Regions from separate parts of the Dactylosporangium sp. NPDC051541 genome, predicted to be linked through region 3. Evidence: riboswitches for the same ligand, from Rfam matches in the RefSeq annotation. Region 3 holds a riboswitch; each other region holds the start of a gene.
The links. A riboswitch is a leader RNA that binds a small molecule or an ion and turns the genes downstream of it on or off. The one in region 3 is predicted to bind cyclic di-AMP.
Positions count from the first base shown of each region.

Region 1 (6,820 bases), on a different contig from region 3:
CGGGTGCTGCTGCTTCTTCGCGTCGGCGGGAGCGGCGGCGGACGCGGCTCCCGCGTGGATGAGGGTCGCTGCAGTGGCGACGGCCGTTACGGCGATTCCGGCCAGGACCGAGCGACCGGCTCGGCGAACCAAAGACACTTTGTGACTCTCCCCATGGTAAGCGTCTTATGTGGACGGGGCGATGGCCTCTGCCGAGCGGCAAAGATCGTGCCCATCCTTGTCGATGTCGACCCGGAGAGGCTCATCCGTTCGGGCGATTTCCACGCCGTCTCTGAACTTTCGGCCCGGTCCGCTCGTAAAATTTCGCGCCATTCGCAAACGCTCCGGCGGCGGCCCCCACACCCCAGGGAGGCCGCCGCCGGAATCAACCGGGAAAGATCAGCAGCTCAGAGCGCCCGCCCCCACGCCCGTGCCCAGGATCGACACGAAGCGCTGGTATGCGTCCACGCGGCTCTGAACCTGCGCCGGGTTGCGGCCGCCGCACTCGAGGCTGCCGTTGATGCTGCGGATCGTCTCGCCGAAGCCGGCGCCGTTGACCATCGCGTTGTGCGGCGTCATGGTGCCGGGGCCGCTCTGGGTGTTCCAGTACCAGAGGGCGGTCTTCCAGGCCACGGCCGAGTCGGTCTGGACCAGGTTCGGGTTGTGCAGCAGGTCGATGCCCAGGGCGTCACCGGCGGCCTTGTAGTTGAAGTTCCACGACAGCTGGATCGGGCCGCGGCCGTAGTACGACGCCTGGCCGGCCGGGCAGCCGTAGGACTGGCTGGTGTCGCAGTAGTGGGGGTAGTTCGCGGTGTTCTGCTCGACCACGTAGACCAGGCCACCGGTCTCGTGGTTCACGTTGGCCAGGAAGGCGGCGGCCTCCTGCTTCTTCTGCGCGTCCGAGCCCGTGCCGGCGAAGGCGGGGTACGCCTTCAACGCGGCGACCAGGCCCGAGTAACTGTAGAAGGAGTTACGGGAAGGGAACATCTGGTTGAACTGCGCCTCGCTGACCACGAAGCCGCTGGTCGAAGGGGGCGGGGTGGTGGTGCCACCGGTCGGGCCACCGCCCGTGCCGCCACCGGAGCAGGTGTACGGGTCCCAGAACCAGGTGCTGATCACCGGGCTGTAGCCCGGGTTCTCGTGCTCGGCGATGTAGAACTTGCCGTCGGTGAACTTCACGATGTCACCGGTCGCGTAGTTCTTGCCCTGGACCCAGGCCGGGAAGCTGCAGCCGCCCGCGCTACCGGTCGCCGGGGCGCCGCCACCGCCGGTGGAGGAGCCGCCACAGGCGCCCTGGTCCTGCCACACGCCGGTGTTGCCGGGCGGGGCCTCGTTCTGCGTCCACCACTTCGCGAGGAAGTTGTGACCGTTGCGGGAGACCGTCGCGCCCCCGGTGTAGACCGCCGAAGCCTGCCACGCGGGGCTGCAAGCGGCGGCCGACGCGGGCAGCATGTTGAAGACCGCGACCACCCCGCCCACGATGGTCACCGCGGCGAGCATCGCCAGTAGGCGCACTCTCGACACCTGATCACTCCTTCAATTCCGGAAGACCCGCCCAGAGGACCAGTCCCGGGCGCCGGAAGGAGCGCACGAAATAGCTTTATGAAGAATATTTACGGTTGCGTTGAACCATCACGCGCTGTCAGGCCGTAACCACGTACGACAACCGAAGAAAGTGATCCGCATCACGGGCAATCGGGGACGGCCAGCTCCGCACAAACGGTGCGGTGCGGGAAATCCAAGCCCTGGGTACAGTGACCCACGGTCACGTCCACGAGGGCACCGCCCCCGGTGCCGGGCGGGGCTGCCGCCTAATCGCCGCACCGTGGCGAGCCGGGGACCCACCGTAACGTTGGGGTGAATCCGCCCCTCCGCCCACCGGCGGAGGGATGGTAGGGGTCGTTCCGTCCCGAACCCGTCAGCTAACTCGGTCGGCGGCCGACGGAAGGAACAACGAACCAGATGTCATCGCGACATCCCTACCGAAGCGTGTTCGTGGCGCTGCTGGCGGCCTTGGTGCTCGGGGGGCTCGCCGCCACACCCGCCGCGGCCGAGCCCGGTGGCGACACCGGCGACGAGGGCTCCAGCGCCAACCCGACCCTGGGCTCCGTGCTCGACGACAGCACCCGGGCCTGGACCGACGCGAAGGCGAAGTTCGACGCCTCCGTCAAACACCAGGCCGAGCTCACCACGCAGCTCCAGGCGACCGAGGCCCAGCTGGCCTCGATCCAGGAGCAGGTGGAGGCGATCGCCGTCGCGGCCTACCGCACCGGCCCGCTGACGACCATCGCCGCGCTGATGGACTCCGACAGCCCGGACAGCTTCGCCGAGCGGGCCGGCTCCATCAACCAGATCGCCCACCACAACGACCACCTGCTCCACGACTTCAAGTTGTTGAAGGAGCAGCAGGCGGCGCAGAAGAAGGCCCTCGACGACGAGGTCGCCGCGCAGCAGCAGCAGGTCGCCACGATGGAGCAGAAGAAGAAGGACGCCGAGAAGGCGCTCGCGCTGGCCGGCGGCCCGAGCAAGGGCTTCGTCAGCGCCAACCTGCCCACCGCCGACGCGGTGCCGCGCAACGCCAACGGGTCGCTGCCGACGGAGAAGTGCAACGTCGACGACCCCACCACCACCGGCTGCATCACCCCGCGCATGCTGCACGCCATGCAGGAGGCGCAGAAGTCCAACTTCAAGCGGTTCGTCTCGTGCTTCCGCCCGAGCGGGCCCTACGAGCACCCGAAGGGTCGCGCCTGCGACTTCTCGGTGCAGACGAAGACGGGCTTCGGTGGCGTCGCCGCCGGTGACGACTTCGTGTATGGCAGCAACCTCGCGGCCTACTTCGTCAAGAACGCCACCCAGCTCGGCGTGATGTACGTGATCTGGTTCAAACAGATCTGGACCCCGGCAGTCGGCTGGCACCATTACAGCGGCGTCGCCGGCGACCCCTCCAGTGACCACACGAACCACGTGCACCTGTCGATCTTGTAGCGAGATCCACGAAACCGCTCACCTACACGCACGGCCGGCCGATGGGGTAACCGTCGACCGGCCGTTTGTGCTTAGGGGTATTGCAGTGAAGTACCGTCTCGTGACCCGCAGCGACTTCGACGGACTGGTCTGCGCAGTGCTCCTGCGCCAGCTCGACCTCATCGGCGACATCACGTTCGTGCACCCGAAGGACGTGCAGGACGGCGCGGTCGAGGTCGGCCCGACGGACATCCTGACGAACCTGCCCTATGCCCCGGGCGCGCACATGGTCTTCGACCATCACCACTCGGAGACGCTGCGCGCGCAGCGGAACCAGCACGGCCAGGCCACCAATCACGTCATCGACGCCGAGGCGCCGTCCGCGGCCCGGGTGATCTACGACCACTTCGGCGGGGCCGAGCGCTTCCCGCACGTCTCCGCGGAGCTGATGGAGGCCGTGGACCGGGCGGATTCGGCACAGTACGACATAACCGAAATTCTGCAGCCGACCGGGTGGACTCTGCTGAACTTCCTCATGGACAGCCGCACCGGCCTGGGCCGCTTCCGGCAGTTCCGGATCTCCAACTATCAGCTGATGATGCAGCTCATCGACGCCTGCATCGACCACCAGGACGTCGAGGAGATCCTGGCCCTGCCGGACGTCGCCGAGCGGGCCGAACTGTTCCGCGAGCAGCAGGAGCTGTTCAACGACCAGCTGCGCCGGGTGTCGACCATGCACGGGGACGTGGTCGTCGTCGACCTGCGCGACGAGGAGACGATCTACGCCGGGAACCGCTTCATGGTGTACGCGCTGTTCCCGCAGGCCCGCGTCTCCATCCACGTGATCTGGGGCAAGCAGAAGCTCAACACGGTCTTCGCCTGCGGCAAGTCGATCCTGGACCGCTCGTCGCCGGTCGACATCGGCTCGGTCATGCTGCAGTACGGCGGCGGTGGCCATCTCGCCGCCGGCACCTGCCAGGTCCCGCACGAGCAGTCCGAGCGGGTGCTGCAGGACCTCATCCGGAAGCTAGAGGATCTCCGTATCCCGCAGAAGACGCCATAGCCCCGCGCCGTCCGGAGCGCTGAGCCAGCGGTGGTCGTTGGGCGGGAAGCGCCGCGGTGAGCCGGCCACGCCCGGGAAGCCGCCGGCGAGCACCGTCTCGGCCGGCGAGAGGTGCCGGATCGCGACTGCGGCGATCGAGTCGGGGTGCTCGGCCGCGAACTCGGCGTAGATCTCCGGGTCGTGCTGGCCGTCGTCGCCGACCAGGAGCCAGCGGATGTCCGGGAACTCCTGGGCCAGCCGGGACAGCGAGGCCCGCTTGTGTGCCTGGCCGCTGCGGAAGAACCGGTCCGGCTGCGGCCCCCAGTCGGTGAGCAGGAGCGGGCCGGCCGGGTACAGGTGCCGGGACAGGAACCGGGTGAGGGTCGCGGCCACGTTCCAGGCGCCGGTGGAGAGGTAGAAGACGGGCGCGCCGGGGTTGGCGTTGACCAGCCGCTCGTACAGGACGGCCATGCCGGGCACCGACGCGCGGGCATGTTCATCGAGCACGAAGGTGTTCCAGGCGGCCAGCAGCGGCCGCGGCAGCGTGGTGACCATGACCGTGTCGTCGACGTCGGAGATGACGCCGAGCCGGGTGGCGGCCGGGTCGATGATCCGGATCGGTGCCTCGACGGCCGCGCTGTCCTCGCTCTGCAGGGTGACCTTGCCCCAGCCCGGGGCCAGGTCGGCCTCGATCACCACGTCGATGAACCCGCCGCGGTCGCAGCGCACCTCGCAGGTCTGCCCGCCGGCCTCGATGCGCACCAGGGCGTTGCTGACCGATACGGCCGTGAACGAGCGCCAGCCCCGCAGCTTCTTCAGCCGCTTGCCCGGCTTGGGGTCGATCCGGGCCAGCAGGACCCGGCCGAGCACGCGGACCCAGCCCGGCTTGGTCTCGGTGGCCGCGGAGCCGTAGCCGGTATAGGCGGTTACCGCGACCGTCCAGCCCCGTCGGCGCAGGCGCCGCTCGAGGACCGCGTGGAACGCGTCCTCGATGCGCGCCGCCCGGTGCAACGGCAACGGTGCGCTGGTGGCGCTACCCACAGGAAGGGACACCGTTCCACCCTGTCACAGCCATGCCACCCCTGCACCCTGCTAGCCGATCAACGCAAAGTGACGGGCAGACGACGCTGGCATGAAACCGGGAGCCCGAACCGTAGCGGTCTCTCTACCGTGAATGTCAGTAAGGACCACCGAGGCGCACAGGAGGTGCGAGATGGCTACAACCACCACATTCGAAGCCGTTCGGGCCGAGGCACTGTTCGCCTCGGACCTGCAGTCATCGCAATGCCCGGCCCGGGGCGAGATCCGCGGCGCGGTCGCCGCGACCCTGCGGCGGATGGGCGTGCAGGGCTGCGCGGCCCGGGTCGCCGGCGAGTTCGGGGACCACCCCGAGACGGCCGTGGCCCGCATGGCGTGGGCCTTGGCCGAGGTCCGCGCGACCTATACCGGGCGGCGCCACCGGCCAATGCGGTCAATTGCCGCATAAAATACAAAAGACCACCGCTTGAAAATCGTCCGGACGGGGCAATACCACGGCCATGCAGGAGCTGCACGTCCACATTGAAGCCGACGGCGCCGACCCCGCCGTCCAGCGGCTGCAGGAGCCGCTGGAGGCCCAGCTTTCCTCGGCGCTGCAACGCGCCGCCGAAGTCATCCAGAACGACTACCACGGCGAGTCCGTGGAGGAGGTGAGTCACCGGCTCCTGGAGATCGCCCGGAGCAGCCTCCACCCGGACATCGCCAACGCCTGGCTCCCCGACGAACACGAGCTCCGGCAGGCCGCCGAGGCCATCGTGAGGGATTTTCACTGATTGCCCCGACTGTGCAACCCATCCGCTCCACACTGTCCTCCAAGGGCCCGTTTTCAACCCAGGAGGACAGCGTGGAGCAGCACAAACTCACGATCGATATCAACGAGGCCACGATCGACCAGCTGCGCGACCACCACTTCGCGCTCTTCGGGCTCCACGCGATCGCCACCTCGGCGAGCGGCGCACCGACGATCTGGCTCTCCGCGCACTACCTCGAGCGCCATATGGAACTCTCGTGGACCGAGACGTTCTCGATGTACACCTCGCGCAAGATGGCGCACGCGCCGAGCACCAAGGTGGTCGCCACGCACAACTACCCGGCCCCGCTCGGCAGCGTCCTCACGGTCTCGGGCAACGACGGCGCCGGCATCGTGACCCCGGGCGGCCCGGCCGGGCACATGGAGATCGACAACACCGGCCGGACCGAGCTCAGCGCCGGCCTGTGCATCCACGACTCGCACGGCATGTACCAGCCGGTCGGCGTCTTCGACCTGGTCGACGTGGACCTGTTCCAGCCGGTGCCCAAGGTCGCGTTCTTCTTCTCGCCGATCCCGCACATGGCCGGTGAGATCGCCACCCGCTCGCTCGGCCCCGGCGTGCTGCTGGACTACCAGATGGCCCGCAACGGGTCGCTGTCGATCGAGTACGACATCCACAACGGCTGGGCCGTGGAGAACCGCCCCTACGCCCGCGCGATCAAGGCCAACGAGCCGCTCAACCCGCTCCTGCTGATCCGCTCATCGGCCCTGCAGGCCCTGGCCATGCAGCGCCAGCGCATCACCAGCCGCTAGGGCTAGGTGTTGTCCACCCAGAGCACCGAGTGGCCCTCGGCCGGGTCTGGCACCTCCCAGCGCCCGGCCATCCGGTCGATCACGGCCGGCGGTACGGTCCGCGCCCGGGCCAGATTGCGCCGGTGCACGACGTCCGGTGGCGCCTCGACGCTGACCACCTCGACCCGCGCGCGGTAGTCCGCGGCCACCGCGACGCTGCGGGCCCGGAGCGCGCGGGTCAGGTTCGTCGCGTT
Region 1 covers NZ_JBITDU010000027.1:12,739-19,558, reverse strand. Annotated here, with positions in the region: gene ACIA8L_RS53285 (S8 family serine peptidase) at 1-138, opposite strand, end outside; gene ACIA8L_RS53280 (glycoside hydrolase family 19 protein) at 379-1,503, opposite strand; cyclic di-AMP (ydaO/yuaA leader) riboswitch at 1,778-1,932, shown strand; gene ACIA8L_RS53275 (coiled-coil domain-containing protein) at 1,942-2,964, shown strand; gene ACIA8L_RS53270 (exopolyphosphatase) at 3,050-4,006, shown strand; gene ACIA8L_RS53265 (App1 family protein) at 3,971-5,038, opposite strand; gene ACIA8L_RS53260 (hypothetical protein) at 5,199-5,471, shown strand; gene ACIA8L_RS53255 (hypothetical protein) at 5,524-5,796, shown strand; gene ACIA8L_RS53250 (hypothetical protein) at 5,868-6,587, shown strand; gene ACIA8L_RS53245 (AAA family ATPase) at 6,590-6,820, opposite strand, start outside.
Region 1: it holds a riboswitch for cyclic di-AMP, as region 3 does, so the genes downstream of both, ACIA8L_RS53275 (coiled-coil domain-containing protein) here and ACIA8L_RS24060 (NlpC/P60 family protein) in region 3, are expected to answer to the same signal.

Region 2 (6,820 bases), on a different contig from region 3:
CCCGGCGAGCACCTCCATCATCTGGGCAGCAACACCGCCGTGTTCACGGCCCCGAACGAGTTCGGCGTGGAGCGGTGGCAGCTGATCCACACGATGCCGGGCCGGGTGATCAGCGTGAAGACGGACCGCGACTGTCAGGCGACACAGGCCTCGTCGGTACCGGCGCAGTCGGCCGGCGGCGGGTCTCGCGATGTGAAGGTGACGCTCCTGTATGGCGGGGGCATGCCGCCCCGCGACCGCGCCGAGCGGGTGCGGTCGGTCGAGGCCGCGTTCGCCGGGGCCGGGTGGGCCGGGCCGCGGCTGCTGGAGCGGTTGCGGGCCGCCCCCGATCTGTACGTCGCCCCGAACGCGCAGGTCCGCCTGCCGGGCTGGACCGCGGGGCGGGTCGCGCTGGTGGGTGACGCCGGCTACGCGCCGTCGTCGCTGACCGGGCAGGGAACGGGGATGGCCCTGGTCGGTGCGTACCTGCTCGCTCGGCACATCGTGGCCGGGGACGACTTGAGGGAGTACGACCGGGAATTGCACGAATTTGTGGAGGTCAATCAGCGGGCCGCGCTCGGTGCCGCCCGCGGCTTCGCGCCCAAAAGTGAACTCGCCGCCCGGATGATGAGCCTGAGCATCCGGTTGCTGCCGTACATGCCGGGCCGCAACCTCATGTTCGCGGCCATGACCAGCCAGGCCCGCAAGGCCGCGAATGCGTTGATCTTGCCATCGGCGATCTCGTGATCGGTATAGGGTTTACTTCTCATCCGGTTTGATGCGTCGATGTATGGGTGCAAGGTCAGATGGCGCGGAAGCATGAACGGGACGCGGCGATGGCCGCGATCCGCTCCGTGTATCGCATCACCGGCCGCATCAACACCGGCAGCACCGTTGCCGAGACGCTCCAGCTGATCGTGGACGCCGTGGTCGACGGGACCGGGTTCGGCGCCGCGGTGGTCAACTACCTGCACCGCGACGAAGGGTGCTACGAGGTGGTCACCGCCGCCGGGCCGGAGGAGGTCGCCGCCGCGCTGCTCGGCACCCGATACCCGGCCGCCGAGTTCGACGCCTACGTCGGGCGGTCGGAGGCGTGGGGGCAGCTGTGGTATCTCCCGGCCGAGCGGCACAGCTTCCACCTCCCCACCTGGGTGCCGGACGAGGTCCCGGCCGACGACGGGGTCGCCCCCGAGGAGCGGTGGGACCCGCTGGACTCCCTCTTCGCCCCGCTGCGCGCGCCCGGCGGCGAGCTCGTTGGCATCCTCGCGGTCGACCTGCCCGACGACGGGCGCCGGCCCGGGCCGCTGCAGCGCGAGCTGCTGGAGATGCTCGCCGCCCAGGCCGGCATCGCGATCGACAACGCCAACCTGGTCGAGGAGCTGCGGCGGGAGCGCCGGCACCTCGCGGCCAGCGAAGAGGCGTTCCGGCTGGCCTTCACCGGGGCCGGCACCGGCATGTGCACGCTCAGCCTCGACGGCTCCGGCCTGACCCGGATGACCCGCGTCAACCCCGCCCTCTGTGAGCTGCTCGGCCGGTCCGAGTCCGACCTGCTGCGGCTGCAGATCGCCGACCTGCTGCACCCCGACGACCTCGACCGGGCCCGGTTCGCGTTCGCGGCCGCGACGACCGGCAAGGGCACCCCGGTGCGCGACTACGAGATCCGCTGCGTGCGCGGCGACGGGGCGGAAATCTGGGTCGCGGCCACCCTGTCGCTGGTGGCCGGGCCGCCGCCGTTCGGCATCCTCCAGGTCCAGGACATCACCGGGCGTAAGGCCACCGAGGCCGACCTGGTCCGCCGGGCCTCCCGGGACCCGCTCACCGGCCTGGCCAACCGCGACGCGCTGGCCGCACCGCTGGCCGCCGCGATCCGCCGCGCCCAGGCCGCCCAGGGCGACAGCGTGCTGCTCTTCTGTGACCTCGACGACTTCAAGATGGTCAACGACACGCTCGGCCACGACGCCGGGGACGTCGTGCTCATCGAAGTGGCCAAACGGCTGTGCGGCCTGGTCCGTCCGGGCGACACGGTGGCCCGGCTGGGCGGCGATGAGTTCGTCCTGCTTGTCGCGGCGTCGTCGGTGACGTTGGGTGTGGCCTCGGTCGCGCCGCTGATCGACCGGATCGAGCACGCGGTCGCGGCGCCGATCGTGCACGACGGGCGCGTCCTGCGGGTCCGGGTCAGCGTCGGGGCAGCCGTGATCGATGCCACGGTCCACGACTCCGGTGCCGCGCTGCGGGTCGCCGATCGAGCGATGTACCAGGTGAAAGGCCACCGCCACAACCACCGGGTGACCGAACGGGTGACAGCGTACGGTGAGCGAACCGGTGCTGGGGGTGGTATCCCGTTGCTGCGGTTGGCCGAGGCCGAAACCGCTGGGTAGTGTCGGGTGGTCTGCTCCGGGCGACGCACTCCGATCCGCGGGGGCACCGGGCAGGCGCCGTCGAGTCGCGCCGCACACTTCGGCGTCGCGAGCCGGGGACCCATCGCAGTCCTTGGGGTGTATCCGTGACCGAGTCACGGTAGGGCGAATCCTCCCGTCCGAACCCGTCAGCTAACCCGGTAGGCGGCACCGGAAGGAGAACCGCATCGTGCTCTACGACGACTGTCGCCGTCACGCTCCCGGACGGGTGAGCGCCAGGACCTGATTCCTGGCCGTCCGCTCACCGCCGACCGCCGCTCGCTCCGCGCGATCCCTTACGCACCACGGGATCGTGCCGATGGCGGGCGCCCGCTCTCGTCCCGGAGACCTTTCTTGCCTCTCTTGACCCCGCTGCCGCGGCAGTTTCAGCCCCGGCACCGCCGTCCCGTGCAACCCGTGAGAACCGCGGCCGTGTCCGCCGTCGTCCTGTCCGCCACGCTGCTCGCCTCCGGCTCCGCCGGCAGCACCACCGCCACCGCGACCGCGGCCTCGGCGGCCGGCGCGCCGCCTTCGGTGACCGACTCGCTGCCGATGTACGAGCCGAAACACGCCGCCTACGACGTCGAAGCGAACGACGTCTTCGGCCTGGCCGTGCTGTCCATCGCGCCGGTCGAGGTCGCCGCGGCCCCGATCCTGCCGCGCCCCGTCGCCGGCCTCGACCAGACCCAGATGAACAACGCGGCCGCGATCGTCAAGCAGGGCCGGGCCCAGGGCATCCCCGAGAAGGGCCTGGTCGTCGCGGTCGCCACGGCTATGCAGGAGAGCGACCTGTACAACGTCGCCAGCCCGGCCGTGCCGTCCTCGCTCAAGCTCCCGCACGACGGCGTCTCGGCCGACCACGACTCGGTCGGGCTGTTTCAGCAGCGGGCCAGCCAGGGCTGGGGGAGCGTGCCCGAGCTCATGGACCCGGCGCACTCGGCGATGCTGTTCTACAGCGCCCTGTCCGAGGTCTCCGGCTGGCAGGGCATGAGCGTGACCGGCGCGGCCCAGGCGGTGCAGCGCTCGGCCTATCCCGGTGCCTACCAGAAGCACGCCGACCGGGCCGAGGCCGTCGTGGCCGCGCTCACCTGACCGGGTCGATGGTCCAGTCCTTCGGGTCGTCGAGCAGGTGGACGGTTCCCGGTGCTCGGCCGCCCGGGACGAGTGGGACGCGCAGCCCGGGGTCGTCGGCTGTCCCGGGCACATACGCGTGGTCGTTGAGCACCAGCACCCAGACGGTTCGCTGCTGGGCGGCGTCGTAGCTGTACTCGACGCCGACCAGCGCCAGGCCGGGCGTGACACCGGTGATGTAACCGGGCAGCGGGACGGGACGCTGGGCGTCGGTGTCGAGCTGCTCGGCGATGTGCTGCCAGAGGTTCTGGTTCGCGGCGGCGTCGCCGGGTGCTTTGCCGGCGATCGTGGCGTATGCGTCGGGGGCCCATGGCCATTGCTTCTCGTTGTGGCCCTGTGGAGGGAAGTCGGGTGCGTACAGGGAGATCGTGAAGTCGGTTGTTCCGTCCTGGCTGCGGTACCGCTGCGACTGCCGGGCCGCCCACAGCTGCGGATACGGGTCGGGCTGGACGCCTTCCGGCAGCCAGCCGGCCCTGAACCGCAGCACGAGCACCGGGTCGAACCCGCGCTCTTGCCCTTGCTCGGGCGCTTGCTGTCGGTGGGTTACGGCCGGCGTCGGTGGGTCCGCCGCGGAGACGTCCGGCTGTGCGCCCGGTTGGGCCAGCGCGAGCCCACCGGCCAGGACCAGCGCGGCCGCTAGTGCTTGCTGCGCGAACCTTCGCTGTCGCCGCCGCCGCCCGACGCTCACAACCGCACTCAGGTCGACGAGCGACTCCGGCGGCTCGTCGTCGGCCCGCATGAGACTGCGCAGGCTGTCCTCGTTCATCGCGACCTCGCAGTGGTCTCGTGTTTCGTGACGGTCTCGTGTTTCGTGACGGTCTCGTCTTTCGGAACGGTCTCGTCTTTCGTGACGGTCTCGTCTTTCGTGACGGTCTCGTCTTTCGGAACGGTCTCGTCGTCTTTGAGGAGCCGCCGCATCGCTGCGAGGGCGACCGAGGTCTGGCTCTTCACGGTCCCGGGCGCGCACCGCAACACCTGCGCGGTCTGCTCGACCGACATGTCATAAAAGAACCGCAGCACCAGTACCGCCCGCTGCCGCTCCGGCAACCGCGCGAGCGCCGCCTGCAGGTCAATCCCGGCGGCGACATTCGTCAGCGCCCGGTCCTCAACCCCCCGCTCCGGCACCTGATCGACCAGCCGCACCCGCCCCGACCAGGCGAGCCGCCGCTCGTCGACGAATCGATGCACGAGCACCGCCCGCACGTACGCATCGACGTTCCCGGCCCGCCGGACCCGCTTCCACCGCACGTACACATCGGTGAGCGCCCGCTGCACGATGTCGTCCCCGCGACTCCAGTCCCCGCACAGGAGAAACGCCGCCCGCCGCAGTCCCGGCAGCCGAGCCCGGACAAACTCGTGAAACTCGTCGTCCCCCGCCATGCCGCAGCCCTCCCCGCATCACCCCTTAGGCGTGCCGGGACCCCCATCCGGTTCGGGCCGTCGACGACTGCTTTGTCCCTTGCCGCAGCGCTTGCGGAGGTTGCGGTGGCGGCTCTGCTCGGCGCGCGGTGACGCGCGGCGGCTCGGGCTCCATTGCGGGGCGCGGGGTGGCGGAGGCACGGCGGGGCGGGTGCGGAGGTGCGGCGCGGCGGGTGGCGGTGGCGGGTGGCGGCTCGGGCTCCATCGCGGGGCGCGGGGTGGCGGAGGCGCGGCGGGGCGGGGCGGGTGCGGCGCGGCGGGTGGCGGTGCGGTGGCGGTGGCGGTTATCGGGGGGTGGCGGTGGCGCGGCGGGCGAGGGCGACGAGTTCGGCGACGGCGGCGGGGGAGGGGGAGGCCAGGTCGAGGGCCAGGAGGGCCTGGGAGAGCAGCTCGTCGGCCTGGCGGCGGCACCAGTCGAGGGCGCCGGACTGTTCGATGGTCTTGGCGGCGCGTTCGACGTCGGTGTCGCTGAGGCGGCCGTGGCCTGCGAACAGGGCGGTCAGCTCGTCGGCGCCGGCGGCTACCGCGGCGGCCACGGGGAGGGAGCGGCGACGGCGGCGGAGGTCGGCGCGGCCGCCTTCGCCCCAGATGCCGATGAGGTCCTCGGTGAACTGGACGGCCAGGCCCAGCCGGACCCCGAACAGCCGGAGGCGCTCCACCTGGGCCGGGTCGCCGCCGCCCGCGACCGCGCCGAGCGCGCAGGCGCAGCCGAACAGCGCGCCGGTCCGCTGCTCGACCATGGCCAGGCAGTCGCGGAGCAGGTCGGTGCGTTCCTCGCCGGCGGTACTTCCCCGGCGCAGTGCGAGCGAGGCGTGCTGGCCGTGCAGCAACTCTTGCACCGTGTCGCCCAGGATGCGCAGCATGGCCCGGTCCGGCCCGGCCTGTCCGGACCGCTGCCGCAAACCCGCGGCCCCACCCTTTGCGCGGCTGGGCAACATGCCGAACGCGTCGTCGGCCGTGGCTCGCCGCCCGGCTCGCGGTGTGCTGGAGCCGAGCGCGTCCGGGGTCGGTGCGCCGAGAGCGGTCGGCGTGGCCCTCGAGTCGCGGCTCGCGGATGCGTCCTCGTCCCCGGCGGCGGCTGAAGACAGCCCGGCGGTCTCGATGCCGGTGCCTGTGCGGGGGGTGGGGTGGGTGTGGGTGGGGTCGCCGGTGGCGATCACGTCGTACGCGAGGGCCAGCAGTGCCTCCCCGCCCAGCGACGCCGGCTCCGGCCCGACGACGCTCCAGGCGGTGCCGTCGGCGTGCTCCTCGACCAGGTCGCGGCGGATGGCTGACCAGTGGTGCATCAGCTCGACCGCGACCGCACCCGGCACGGCGTCGTGGGGGTCGCCTCCGACGGCGTCGGCACAGACCAGGGTCAGGGCGCTGCGGAGGGAGGCGGCGGGGACGTCGTCGCCGAGGTGCCAGCCGAGTTGCAGCTCGGCGACCGCGCGGGACGGCTCCGGCAGGCGGCCGATCGCGGTGCGCAGGGGCGGGTCGACCAGACGACCGGCCCAGCGCAGGACGTCATCCGTGGTCCGCAGCACGATGACCACAGCGGTTGCCACCACCCATCGTCATGTTCGCGGAATCAAGAGACGTGGTCCGAGATCGGGCCCGGCCGATCGCCGCGGCCCCGTGAACCTGGTCAAGTATGCCGGTGCGGCCGGGCGCGCATGCCGGAAACCGCAATGGACGGGCCGTGTGGCGAAGGCGTCAGTCGCCCGACCGGGGCGAGTCTCGCCAAAATCGGCGTGTCGCCCCCAGATTCTGCTCACGGTCACCTGCCCTCGGCGCTGCTTTTGAAGACGCCGAAGTCGGCCCGACGGTCAAAGCCGGATGCGGGAACAGGCCGGCGCGCGGGATCGAGCCAGCGCGCGCGGGATGACGTCGTCGCTGCGGGTCGTGTCCCGGAG
Region 2 covers NZ_JBITDU010000006.1:282,457-289,276, forward strand. Annotated here, with positions in the region: gene ACIA8L_RS27890 (FAD-dependent monooxygenase) at 1-726, shown strand, start outside; gene ACIA8L_RS27895 (diguanylate cyclase domain-containing protein) at 786-2,357, shown strand; cyclic di-AMP (ydaO/yuaA leader) riboswitch at 2,406-2,558, shown strand; gene ACIA8L_RS27900 (hypothetical protein) at 2,793-3,467, shown strand; gene ACIA8L_RS27905 (hypothetical protein) at 3,460-4,272, opposite strand; gene ACIA8L_RS27910 (SigE family RNA polymerase sigma factor) at 4,269-4,886, opposite strand; gene ACIA8L_RS27915 (polyprenyl synthetase family protein) at 5,210-6,472, opposite strand.
Region 2: it holds a riboswitch for cyclic di-AMP, as region 3 does, so the genes downstream of both, ACIA8L_RS27900 (hypothetical protein) here and ACIA8L_RS24060 (NlpC/P60 family protein) in region 3, are expected to answer to the same signal.

Region 3 (6,820 bases):
CAGCGACGAGCACACGACGATCGGTGTGGGCCGGGTGCCCATGACCTGCTTGACGAACGTCAGCCCGTCCATGCGCGGCATCTCGATGTCCACGACGATCACGTCGGGCCAGGCCCGCTGCATCATCGTCATCGCCTTGATCGGGTCGGGCGCCGTGCCCATCACCTCGATGCCGGACGCGCCACTGAGCACCGCGGACAGCACCTGCCGTACCACCGCCGAGTCGTCGACAATCAGCACCCGGGTCGTCATGACGCCACGCCCAGCCCGCGGCCGCTGTTGCGGCGCACCCAGACGTCACCGGTGTCGAGGTCGAAGCGCAGGAACCGCGCCCCCGTCCCGCCGACGTCCCTGGTCAGGAGCGTGAAGCTGTGCCGCTCCAGCAGCGCCAGGCCGGCCGCCACGTTCGCCGCCGCGACCCGGCCCTCGAGCAGCTGGGCACCGCCGCCGAAGAGTTTCGTGTGGTACTGCCAAGGCTCCGTCCCGGTCCGGTCGAGCTCGCGGAGGAACAGGTCGAAGGCCCCACCGGCGTAGCGCCCGTCGCCGCGGTGCGACCCGGGGAGCAGGTAGTGGCACATGCCGCCGATGCGCCGCCCGGGGTGCCAGAGGCAGACGGAGACGCACGAGCCGAGCAGCGTCGAGATGCGGGTGCCGGCCTCGGCGAAGCAGAACTCGCCCGGGTGCAGGAAGACCTCGTCAGTCACGGGAGCCCGCCGGGAGCCGGTAGATCGACGGGCGGATCATCCGCAGCCGGGCCGGGATGCCGTTGAGCGTCTCGGACAGGCTCACGATGAGGTGGCCCTCGGGGTACAGCATCTGCTGGAGCCGCCGCACGAGCGCCGCCTTCGTCGGCGGGTCGAAGTAGATCATCACGTTGCGCAGCAGGATGACGTCGAACAGGCCCAGGTCCCGCAGGTCGTCGAGCAGGTTCGCGTGCTGGAACGACACCCGCTCGCGCAGGGTCGCGCCGGCCGCCATCAGCCCGGCGTACTCGTCGCGGCCCTTGAGCCAGTACTTGCGCAGCAGCTCCATCGGGATCCGGGCGGCCGACTCGAGGGGGTAGAGCCCGCGCCGCGCTCCGGCCACGATCCGGGTCGACACGTCGGTCCCGAGGATCTCGAACCCGCCGGCCGGTGGCTTCTCCAGCAGCACCATCGCCGCCGTGTACGCCTCCTCGCCGCTGGAGCTGGCCGCGCTCCACAGCCGGAACATCCGCCCCGGCCGGTGCTCGGGCACGATCGTGTCGCGCAGGTATTCGAAGTGCTGCGGCTCCCGGAAGAACGACGTCTCGTTGGTGGTGAGCAGGTCGATCGCCTGGCCGAGCTCGTGGCCGCCGGGTGTGCGCAGGAGCCGGACATACTCGTCGTAGCCGCGCAGACCCAGCTGCCGCAGCCGCTTGCTGAGCCGCCCCATGACGAGCGTCTCCTTGCCGGGCACGAGCCGGATGCCGGTGCGCTCGTGCAGCAGCGCGCTGATCGCCGCGAAGTCCGCCCCGGTGATCTCCGGCGGGGTTTGGAGCGATCCGGTCACGGACTCTCGTCCGCCAAGTCGCGGCCGGCCTGGCTGAGCACCGCGACGTCGGCCGGCGACAGGGTCCGCTCGAGGTCGAGCACGATGATGAAGTCGTGCTCGCGGCGCGCCATGCCGCTGATGAACTCCGGCTGGATGCCCGTGCCGAACGTCGGCGGCGGCTCGAGGTCCCCCGGCCCGAAGCCGACGACCTTGTTGACCATGTCGACCAGGATGCCGATTTCCTGATCGCCGCTGCGCACGATCATGATGCTGGTCCGCCGCGCGACGGCGGTCGCACGCTGCCCGAAGCGGATGGCGAGGTCGACCACGGGCACCGCCCGCCCGCGCAGGTTGATGACGCCCCGCACGAAGTCCGGCGCCATCGGCACCGCCGTCAGCGCCCGATACTCGATGATCTCGATGACGTGGAAGATGTCGAGCGCGTACGCCTCATCGTGCAGCGTGAACGTGAGGTACCGCCCGGCCTCGAGCCCGCCGGCCGGCTGCGCGTCGTCTGCGGCCCTGTGGGTGATACTCACCGCTCTGCCCGTCCTGTGTGCGCTCCGATCGCCTACCCCGGCCTGATCGGCGCCCCCGGGCCCGTCTGTAGCAAAAAAACCGCCCGGCGCCGAAGCACCGGGCGGTTCCGCGAACCGGTCGTTACGGGCGGCCGTAGCCGTAGAGCGAGTCGACGTCGATCGGGGCGACCTTGACCACCGTGCGGCTGTTGGGCGCGTGGATGATCTGGTTGTTGCCGATGTAGATCCCGACGTGCCCGAGACCGTTGTAGAAGACCAGGTCACCGGGGACGAGCTGGCTGCGGCTGATGTGCTTGACCTTGCCCCACTGCTGCGCGGCGTTGTGCGGCAGGGTGACCCCGGCCGCCTTCCACGCGGCCATGGTCAGGCCGGAGCAGTCGTAGGTGTTGGGCCCGGCCGTCGCGAAGACGTACTTCTTGCCGAGCTGTGCACAGGCGAACTTCACCACTGTGCCGGCCCCGCTGCCACAGCCCGCCGTCGACGAGGCCGAGGTCGAGGTCGTGGTGGTGGTCGTCTTCGTCGGCGTCTTGGCCTTGGCCGCGGCCTCGTCGGCCTTGCGCTGCATGTCGTCGAGCCGGGCGATGTCGCCCTCGATCTGCTTGCGCTTGGTCTCCAGCTCGGTCTTCTGCCGGGTCTGGGCCGCGAGCTGCTCGTTGAGGCGGTTCTTCTCGGTGTCGTACGTGCCCTTCGCCGCGGAGTAGGCGGCGATGTCGTGCTGCTGGTTGCGCGAGATCTGCTCGAGGGTCCCGACCCGGTCGACGAACCCGTCGGACGAGCTGGCCCCGAGCATCAGCGACCAGGTCCGCAGGTTGTTGCCGGTCTTGTAGGCGTTGATCGCGACCTGCTCGGCCCCGGCCTGCGCGGCCTCCATGTCGGTCTGCAGCGGCTTGAGGCCGTCCTCGAGCTTGGTGATCGCGGCCTGCGTGGCCGTCAGGTCCCCGGTGGTCTTGTTGTACTGCTCGACGACCAGCTCAAGGTCCTTGTTGCCCTGGTCGATCTTGGCTTGGATCTCCTCGGGCGAGGGATCGGCGTGCGCGGCGCACGCCGGCGCGACCACGGCCGCAACCGTCAGCCCGATGAGAAGCGAGCGCAGCGCCGTTCGTCGGATGAACACGTTGTTCCTTCTTCCGGACCGCCTACCGGGTTAGCTGACGGGTTCGGGCGGAAAGAAGGTGCGCCCTACCGTGCGTGCACGGATTCACCCCGGGAACATGGTTCCCCGGCTCCCGTACCAGGCCTGTCACCAGGCTCGATACGCAACTCGGCGGTGCCGTCCGGGCCGTCCAGGGGTTGGGCGGCGTCGACCGGTCAGCGCACCAAACGTAACGACAGCATCTCGGTCCCCGAATACCCCAAAGGTTTTCTTAAGACAGACGCAAAGATCAACAGCGGATGCGGATTCCGGGGCCGCTTCGCTCCCGCCCCGGGCAAGGGACTCACCGCCCCCTGCACCCCTGCGATGCCCGACGAGCCCTGAGCAGTACTTGGGTTGATAAGAGGATCATCTCGACAGTTTTCTTTCGAGAGAATACTCTCGACGGCATGGCCGAGGTCACCCCGCGAACGCTCACCGACCCCCAGACCCTCCGCGCGCTCAGCCACCCGGTCCGCCTGGCGCTGCTCGACGCGCTGCAGGACGGCCCGCTGACCGCCACCCAGGCCGGCGAGCTGATCGGCGAATCACCCACCACCTGCTCGTTCCACCTGCGCCAGCTGGCCCGCTACGGCTTCGTCGAGGAGGCCGGCGGCGGCCGCGGCCGGGTCCGCCCCTGGCGGCTGACCCACCCGGGCTGGACCGCCCCCGCCCAGCCCGGCGACCCGGAGTTCACCCGGGCCCAGCAGGCCCTCGACCACGTGCTGCTCGACCGGCTCCTGGCCCGCGCCCGCCGCTACGTCGACACCGCCCCGACCTACCCGGCCGAGTGGCAGGCGGCCGCGGCCGGCCACACCTCGACGATGCACGTGACCGCGGCCGAGGCCGCCGAGATGGCCGCCGCCTACCGCGCGCTCACCGACGAGTTCCGCGCCCGCTGGGCCGCCCGCGCCGAGCGCCCCGAGGGCGCGCTCCCGGTGGAGGTCCTGTTTGGCGTCTACCCGGCGACATGAGCGTCCGCCGGATGTGGCGTCAGCGGCAGGCGCGGCGGTACCTCACCGGGCAGGCGCTCTCCCTGCTCGGCGACAGCGCGCTGTGGCTGGCCGGCGGCATCTGGGTGAAGACGCTGACCGGCAGCGACACGGCGGCCGCGCTCACGTTCGTGTGCTTCACCGCCCCGGCGCTGCTGGCCCCCCTCGCCGGCCTGCTCGTCGACCGGCTCCCGCGGCGCCCGCTGCTGATCGCGGCCAACCTCGCCGGCACCGCCGTCCTGGCGCCGCTCCTGCTGGTCCGCGACCGCGGCGACGTCTGGCTCATCTACGCCGTCATGGCCCTGTACGGCCTGCTCAACGTCGTCATCGCCCCGGCCCAGTCGGCCCTGCTGACGGTACTGCTGCCACCCGACCTGCTCGCCGACGCCAACGCCACACTGCGCACCGTCCAGCAGGGCCTGCGAATCCTCGCACCGCTCGCCGGCGCCGGCCTGTTCACCCTGGTCGGCGGCCCGGCGGTGGCCGCGCTGGACATGGCCACGTTCCTGGCCGCGGCCGCGTGCACCGCCGCGGTCCACGTCGCCGAACCACGCCCGGCCGCGCCCGACCGCCGCCTCGGGGCCGGCTTCCGGTTCCTGTTCACCGCCCCGGCGCTGCGCCGGCTGACCGTGGCCGCCGCCGTCTGCACCCTGGCCTTCGGCGCGGGCGAGGCCACCGTCTACGCGGTCATCGGCCAGGGCCTGCACCGCCCGCCGGAGTTCGCCGGCGTCGTACAGACACTGCAGGGCCTGGGCGCGATCGCGGGCGGCCTGTACTCCGTTTCCGCCATCCGCCGCCTGGGCGAGATCCGCGCGGCCGCCGCCGGCTTCGCCCTGCTGGCCGCCTCCACCCTGCTCCTGACGACACCGTGGCTGCCGTCGGTCCTGGCCGGCCAGGCCGGGGCCGGCGCCGCCCTGGTCGGCATCGTCATCGCCGTCATCACGCTGCTGCAGCGCCGCGCGCCGCGACAGCTGCAGGGCCGGGTGTACGCCGCGTTCGAGCTCTGCACCACCGGCCCCCAGACCGCCGGCCTGGCCACGGGCGCGGCGCTCATCGCGATCCTCGACTACCGGCTGGTCCTGCTGGGCGCGGCCGCCGGCCTGCTCCTGTCGGCCGCGCTGCTGCGCCGGGTCCCCCCGTACGATGCGGCGATGGAGCGCATCACGGTGACCGACGCCGGCATCACGGTGACGTCGGTGGTCGAGCCGGTCCTGTCGATGCACGGCAAGGAAATGCGCCCGGCCGCCACCGTCGTCTCCGACCTGCCGTGGGACGAGATCGCCGGCGTGTCGCTCGACCCGGCCGGCCTGACCGTGGACCTCACCTACGGCGAGTACCTGGAGATCCACCCCGACGCCGACGGCTACGCCGAGGCCGTGTCCGCCCTGACCAACGCCGGCCGCCTGATCTGAGCGAACCCGCCCAGAGCCCGGTCCGCCCGTCGGCCCAGTACGCCCGCGTTCCAGGCGCAGTCATGAGGAGGCGTCCGTCGTGACCTCGTCGACCCCCTGGGGCGGCTACCATCTCGGGCGTGAAGCGATTGATGACGCTCATTGCCATCGTGGCCGTGCTGGGACAGACCGGATGCACCGCCGGCAAAGACGAGCAGAAGCCGCGGATCACATACAAGCTCGGGGTGTACTTCTACGAGGGTGCGACGGCGGAGCAGCGCAGCGCGGTGGAGGCGAGGCTGAAGACGCTGCCGGCGGTGAGCAATGTGCATCTGCTGTCGGGCCAGGATGCCTACAAGGTGCTGGAGTCGGCGAACCCGGAGGCGGCGAAGCGCGTCGATCCATCGGGCCTGCCCGACTCGTTGCGGGCCGTGATCACCGATCCGACGCTGATCGAGCCGGTCACCGACCTCATCGGCGGGATGCCGGAAGTATCGGTGGCCGGGGACCCTTCGGGTGGGCTCGCCGACCCGAAGGGGGAGCGCGGCGTCATCGTCAAGGTGGACGACGAGGGCCAAGCGGACATCGAGAACGCGATCAAGGCGATCCCGAACGCCTCGCCTGCGGTATTCGAGTCCGGCGGGAACGCGTACACCCGAATGCGGCATCGCGTCGACGGACTGTCACCGGCGGATGCGTTGGCGTCCTATCGGTTCAAGGTCACTGTTGCGGGCGGGATCTCACCGGAGCAGCAGGCGCTGGCCACTGTGCACGGCGTGCGGCGAGTGATCGTGGTGCCGGCGAGCGCGCTGTAGCTCGGCCGCGCCGCCGCGATGCGGGGCAGCCGATCTCCTACGGCTCCGCCGGGCACTCCACCTACGCCACCTGCGCCACCTGCCCGTCCTGGTCGCACGTCACCGGGCGCCACGCCGAGCCCGGGAACGGCTGACCGGGCCGCGGCCGGGCTCCGAGAGCCGCGGGCACCTCGACACGCCCGAGCCGAAGCCTCCGTCCACGCCGGGGTCCGCGCCTACGGCACCCGCGGGTAGACGCCCGAACAGCTCGTCCCGATCGGCCGTGTCAGCCGCCGGCCATCGCTCCGATGATCAGCAGCGGCTCGCGGCCGGCGGCGACCGGGTCCGGCAGCGGGGTGTCCGGGGTGTCGTTGGACAGGTCCTCCTCGCACGCGTAGAAGCGCACGAAGGCCCGGCGGCGGCCGGTGGCGCGGTCGCGAATCGTGCCGAGCAGCGCGGG
Region 3 covers NZ_JBITDU010000005.1:17,374-24,193, forward strand. Annotated here, with positions in the region: gene ACIA8L_RS24040 (chemotaxis response regulator protein-glutamate methylesterase) at 1-252, opposite strand, end outside; gene ACIA8L_RS24045 (hypothetical protein) at 249-704, opposite strand; gene ACIA8L_RS24050 (CheR family methyltransferase) at 697-1,530, opposite strand; gene ACIA8L_RS24055 (chemotaxis protein CheW) at 1,527-2,051, opposite strand; gene ACIA8L_RS24060 (NlpC/P60 family protein) at 2,173-3,165, opposite strand; cyclic di-AMP (ydaO/yuaA leader) riboswitch at 3,171-3,328, opposite strand; gene ACIA8L_RS24065 (winged helix-turn-helix domain-containing protein) at 3,594-4,157, shown strand; gene ACIA8L_RS24070 (MFS transporter) at 4,169-5,587, shown strand; gene ACIA8L_RS24075 (permease-like cell division protein FtsX) at 5,737-6,381, shown strand; gene ACIA8L_RS24080 (MoaD/ThiS family protein) at 6,647-6,820, opposite strand, start outside.